Regions from separate parts of the Paenibacillus sp. J2R1T-4 genome, predicted to be linked through region 2. Evidence: riboswitches for the same ligand, from Rfam matches in the RefSeq annotation. Region 2 holds a riboswitch; the other holds the start of a gene.
The links. Region 2 has a riboswitch for ZMP and ZTP ahead of AC58QD_RS24430 (DJ-1/PfpI family protein). Riboswitches for the same ligand answer to the same signal wherever they lie in the genome.

Region 1 (3,139 bases), on a different contig from region 2:
ATAGTTCTGCAGGAACTCCTACGAGGGCAACGGGACCAAGCTTGAATGTTTGGACCTCAACATCCGCCTGAGTCTCACAATCAAGCGAATTCAGAAGCTCAGCGGCAAAAGCCTTGTCTATATTGGTTACTGAATCACTCTGCATAATGTCGCGGGCATCCAATACTTCTTCAGCTGCAGGGCGGCGGTAATCGATTGTGAAATATTGCTGATCCGTTTCGATCTCTAAAGTCTCTTCTGTCGAGATTTTTTCTCTCACCTTAATGACTTCCCCTGCTAGAATACGGCCCATCATCTTATAGTAATTTGGTTTTCTCCTCATTTTACCACTTACATCCAGATGGTTAATATTGCCGCTAGCCCCCATAAAGAACAGACTGACTAAGGAATCTCCGTAAGTCCCCTTAAGCACAGCACTTAGCTCACCTGGGAAGTCAGCGCAAAATTCCGTTCCTCCAACGGTATCTGTATGGCAAGTATAATTACTTATAATTCCAATGGGATTACCGGCAGCGTCATCCATTCGCACAACCAACAGTTCGGTGTCAATAGGGCCCTCAGGCTTTACGATCTCGGGGTTCAAAATACCCGGATTGGTCTTTAAGCTTCCGTCCTTCATCCAGAATCGTCGGTTAAAGGCGATGTCCCCCTCTTGCCCAATGCCGCAACCTATACGGGCCTCTTGCCGTGCATGATAGGCCGTGATGATCGCCTCCGTGGCACGCTCTGCGAGAAACTCCAAATAACCCTGATCCGCCGACAGGAAGGTGGTAGTGAATACGGGGCCCCCTGTATGCGTATGAGTCGCCGCAATCATGATCGCAGCACCGGCTATACCTACAGCCTCTTGGACTCTTCTTCTAACTTCATCCGTCACATAAGGATGGACGAATAAACTATCCAGAACGAGCAGCGCCAGAACTTTTCCTTCCGATTCAATCACACATGCTTTCGCAAACAGTCTGTCCTTGATACCTGTAGCCTTTCGGTCTTCAAAGTAACCGGGAATCGTACTTCCAAGCGTCGGAGTAATATCGATTTCGAACATGCCGCATTTCATATGTATCCTCATCCTTTCTTTTCCTAGAATGAACCCAGCCTATATTCATAATAGTCGGTTCTGGTGCCAAATTCTTTGTCATATCGATCACATATTTTGCACTTTTTGGTTAAGGCTGAATATGATGTCCATGTCTTTACACCGATTCACGAATGCGGTATGATGGAAGCAAGATGTTGGACTCGATGTAACTGGCGACAAGCGGGGATTACCCCAATGGAGCATCGAGACATACGGCCGGTCGCCTGGGCAAGAGCAACGAACGTTTTCGGACGGTCGGTTTGCTCTTTTTTTCATCTTAGCCTTCCTTTCGGTTATACTAGTACCATAAAGTCTAAGTTGAAATAACTTTGCTCTCGCAAAGCATGAAGGAGACACGAGTCCTATGAAAATCGCTATTGGAGCAGACCACGCTGGTTTCCGGTTGAAAGACGAAGTGATCGAGTTCCTGAAGAAGGAAGGGCATGAAGTCGAGGATTTTGGTTGCCATTGTGCAGATTCCATTGACTATCCTGACTACGCTTTACCCGTATGTGAACAAGTCGTAGAAGGCACAGCAGACCGAGGCATTCTCATTTGCGGTACTGGGATTGGGATGTCGATCGCAGCGAACAAGGTAAAAGGTATTCGTTGCGCACTCGTGCATGATCTATTCTCGGCCAAAGCTACAAGAGAGCATAATAACTCCAATGTGTTGGCTATGGGGGAGCGGGTAATCGGTCCGGGTGTTGCTATTGAAATCATAAAAGTATGGTTGGACACAGCTTTCTCTGAAGGACCCCGCCATATTAACCGCATCCAGAAAATCAAAAACTTGGAAGATCGTTCGGTATGATTACTCAACAAGTGGAGCAGGTATTACGCGAGCTTGTACAGGCGGGCGGTATCGGTCTGGGGCAAATAGTCGTAATAGGCACCAGCACAAGTGAAGTCGTGGGCCAGCATATTGGAACAGCAGGAACGGAAGATGTGGCGCAGGCGATTTTCCACGCTGTCGAGAACGTCCGTCAAGAGGTTGGGTTCCAGCCCGCCTATCAATGCTGCGAGCATCTGAATCGCGCACTAGTGATTGAGCGTGATCTGTTTCACTTGCACCCTACGCTTGAGGAAGTGTCGGCCGTGCCGGTTAGACAAGCGGGAGGATCCATGGCTGCTTATGCTTTTCGCCATTTGTCTAATCCATGTTTGGTCGAATCGATTCAAGCGCATGCAGGTCTTGATATCGGGGACACGTTCATCGGGATGCATCTCCGTCGTGTAGCCGTTCCAGTCCGACCCTCGATCCGTACAATCGGACAGGCGCATGTTACGATGGCTTATACCCGGCCGAGATTGATCGGTGGAGTGCGAGCTGTATATATAGTCGAACAAGAAGTTTAATTATACACATTCATCATACTGTGGGAGGAATTATTGAAATGGAAAATTTACGCAAATCGGATCCGAAAATTCTAGAAGCGATTCAACTGGAGAGAGGCCGCCAGCAAGATAAAATCGAGCTTATTGCCTCTGAGAACTTTGTTAGCGAAGCTGTCATGGAGGCCATGGGCACTGTATTGACGAATAAATATGCGGAAGGCTACCCGGGAAAACGTTATTATGGCGGCTGTGAATATGTAGACATCGTAGAGACCATTGCTCGTGATCGTGCAAAAGAGCTATTCGGTGCAGAGCATGCGAACGTACAGCCTCACTCCGGCGCGCAAGCGAATTTAGCCGTATATTTGGCCGCTCTTAATCCGGGAGATACGGTTCTGGGTATGAACTTGGCTCACGGTGGTCACTTGACACACGGAAGTCCGGTCAATGCATCAGGATTGCTATACAACTTCGTGGCTTACGGTGTTAACGAGAAGGATTTCCGCATTGATTATGATGAAGTCCGCAAGCTTGCATTCAAGCACAAGCCAAGAATGATCGTAGCGGGCGCAAGTGCGTATCCGCGTATTATTGATTTTGCAACGCTTGGCCAAATTGCAAATGATGTTGGCGCGTTATTCATGGTTGACATGGCGCATATCGCTGGATTGGTAGCTTCTGGTCTTCATCCAAGCCCGGTTCCTCATGCTCATTTTGTTA
Region 2 (3,139 bases):
CGAGCTCTGTCAGTTTGGCGCCGTCACGTCCGACTTGTACGATTCGCGGGATGCTCCAACCGCCCACCCCCACATATTTGTATACTTTCGGATCAATCGTACGAGGTTGTGCTGGCTGGACTACCACTTCTTTTTTCTTAGAGATAAGATCCATAAATTCATAGGCTTGTTGCTTGGGATCGGCGGAAAAATTAAATTTTACATCGGGTCCCGCATTCGTAAGGATCGTATTACCTTGACCGTCCGTTATCCAGATATCATCGATCTGCCCTTTCCTCGAAAGTGCGGCCACCTGATCGAAGGGCAGACCTTTTTCGACTAACAAGGACAGCAGCACAGCTTGGCTGACCATTTCCTTCTCCATCACATCTTCTGCGGTTTTGCGCGCGATCAATGCGTTTTCGATTCCGATCTTCGTCACTTCAAGGGTAGCGAAGCCTTTGCTCTTCATACTGTCCGCGGTTTGCCCGTATATGAACCATGCCATCGATATTGTGACGAGACTGATGACTATCAACACCGGCCAAATGATCTTATGCTTGAGTGAATGTAAACTCAACACCTTCAGTACCTCCTGGATGTAATAATATGTAATTTCATGGTCCTGAAGATTATAACATGATTCCTTTTACCTATGAGAGTCAAAATATGTCGATTAATTGTCTGCAACTTGCTTTCCCGCTTCATAATACGGATAATCCATACTCACTTGAACTTTTCTTGCGGCATCAGCTCCGCACAAACGCTCAACAACATAGAGACCCAAGTCGATTGATGTCGCTACACCTGCACCTGTATATACATTGCCGTCTCTCACAATTCTCTCCTTCAGAACCTCCTGGCAGTAGGGAGCTAACAGCTCGTATGCGTGCAGATTCGTTGTTGCCCGTTTTCCTTCCAGAAATCCAGCTGCTCCCAGTAACAAAGCCCCTGTGCAAACCGAAACCAGCATCTTCGCCCCAGCCGCCGTCTGCAGCCACTTGATGAACTCGGCATCGAACATGAGCTCCCTTGTACCTGGGCCCCCGGGAACGAAGACAAGATCATACCCGGACAAATCCGGCAACACGAGCCCTGCATGGATCGTCAAACCCCGCTCATCCCTGACCGTTTCCCGATCAGCGCATAGATCCCAAGTAACATCATCCATCAGTTTCAGGAATCGTAACCTCGTAATAGCGTCATAGAAACCTACAAAATCCAAAGCCGTCACTCGATCAAATAATACAAAAGCGATTTTCATCCCGTACCCTCTCCTTCGGAAATATAGTTTGCTGAAAACGAAAAAAGAGCGCATTGATCTCTCGATCAAGCACTCGCCCAGGCGTCCGGCATTCGATTCCGCTGCGCTCCCCCATGGTTCACCATGTTCCGCCAGTTGCACAGCGATTGTTTCAGTTGGGTCTATTTTATCCAATATTCTGAATATTTTCAACAATGGATTTCAAGTAACATCCTGTATCTTTTTCAACTGTGCTGTAATGGCAGCAGCGGTTCTGCTCTTTTTCCAGTCTTTATAACGCCAGCAGTTGAGTCGTAAAAGTGCAAGTCGACATATTTCCCAGGAAATAAGTGTTTCGACAGCGGATTTTGTTAGTCCTATATAACTATGTCACTTTAAAGCTTTACATTATGTTATGATGACAGCATTAGGCCTAATCGTTCTTATTTCTTTGATGCAAAGGCGGGATCACGGATGAGTGTCAAACAAAGAAGCACCTACTACACACCTGAAAAAGTAAGCAGCGTAAGGCGTAATGTTGCCAAGTATGATTGGGCGAAGCTGGAGCTGGATGAAGCTGTTTCTAAGGCGGACGTCTATATCGATCTCGGGTGGGAGCAGCTGTGGAATTTACCTGCCCCCCAAACGATCCCCCGCAGCTATGCGGTGAATCAGAAATTAGGCTGCCCGATATGCGGAGATGCTCATCATGCTTATGGTCGGTGGCCGTGGGTAGCCGATACATTGGAGCAACCATGGAAGCTGACTTGTCCCAGCTGTCAGTCTGTATTTCCTTCCAATGATTTCGCTGCTTACTATGAGAGTGCTAAGGATGAAAATGGTATTTTTCAGCCAGGACGAGGGGATAAGAAGTATCTGGTTAATAGACTGTACCCGGATCGTGACGAGAGCTGGGGTGTTGATGACGGATATGGCTGGAAGGACGAGGCAGGTGAGCAGTGGACTTTTATTGCCTTCTACTCTCATTGGAAAATATGGATCCGAATGATAGATGTGAACGGGAATCTCTTCCCGACTTCGAAGTATCCTTGGGCGCACGGTGGAATGGTAGAAACGGCTATTCTTCAATTGCGAGATGCCTATCTATATAGCGGGGAGCTGAAATATGCCCAGGCAGGAATCGTGCTGCTTGACAGAGTAGCGGATTTGTACCCTGAACTGGACACAGGGGTGTTCTCTTGGGAGAATGGTTTCCTGAATTCGCATGGGATGACAGGTCAAGGCAAAACAGTCGGAAGCATATGGGAGACTTCTATTGTTCAATCGTTTGTTAGCGCTTACGATGCATTCTATCCTGCGTTGATAGAGAGTTCGGAAGTGCTCGATTTCCTGGCTGCCAAAGCTGCGAAATACAAACTATCCAACACTAAATCCACCATGGAACTGATTCGCACGAATATCGAGGACGGAATCCTGAGACAAGTGTTTGAGGGAGTGAAGAAAGCACAGATCAGAGGAAACCATGGGATGCACCAGAATGCACTCGCGCTCGCTGCAATTGTGCTTGATGAGCCAGGGACGACGGAGGAATGGCTGGATTTTGTGTTCCGAGAAGGGAAAGCTATTCCGCCGGAAGCAGGTGGATGGGCGATAACAGGGGGCAATATGCTGCATGCTCTGGTGTGTGACGTTGACAGGGATGGCTTTGGCGATGAAGCTGCTCCTTTGTATAACAACATCTGGGTTAATGCCTACAAACAAGTAGCAGATATTATGTTCGGCTATGACCGGTATCCGCAAGGTGATTTTTATCGAAATGCCAAGTTCAGGCAGATGTTACGCGCGCATGCAGGGTTAATCATGATAGATCGATACATGCCGCAGGTTGGGGACAGCGATTCTGCCGGGAATCCTAATCTTTTGTATAAGCTGGATGATGTGGTGCAGCTGTTCGAG

Region 1: it holds a riboswitch for ZMP and ZTP, as region 2 does, so the genes downstream of both, rpiB (ribose 5-phosphate isomerase B) here and AC58QD_RS24430 (DJ-1/PfpI family protein) in region 2, are expected to answer to the same signal.

What each region holds. Positions count from the first base shown of each region.
Region 1 is NZ_JCAUBA010000018.1:19,828-22,966, forward strand. Features, by position in the region: gene AC58QD_RS24555 (neutral/alkaline non-lysosomal ceramidase N-terminal domain-containing protein) at 1-1,060, opposite strand, end outside; ZMP/ZTP riboswitch at 1,238-1,318, shown strand; gene rpiB (ribose 5-phosphate isomerase B) at 1,446-1,895, shown strand; gene AC58QD_RS24565 (TIGR01440 family protein) at 1,892-2,440, shown strand; gene glyA (serine hydroxymethyltransferase) at 2,479-3,139, shown strand, end outside.
Region 2 is NZ_JCAUBA010000017.1:156,387-159,525, forward strand. Features, by position in the region: gene AC58QD_RS24425 (methyl-accepting chemotaxis protein) at 1-562, opposite strand, end outside; gene AC58QD_RS24430 (DJ-1/PfpI family protein) at 656-1,243, opposite strand; ZMP/ZTP riboswitch at 1,312-1,392, opposite strand; gene AC58QD_RS24435 (heparinase II/III domain-containing protein) at 1,697-3,139, shown strand, end outside.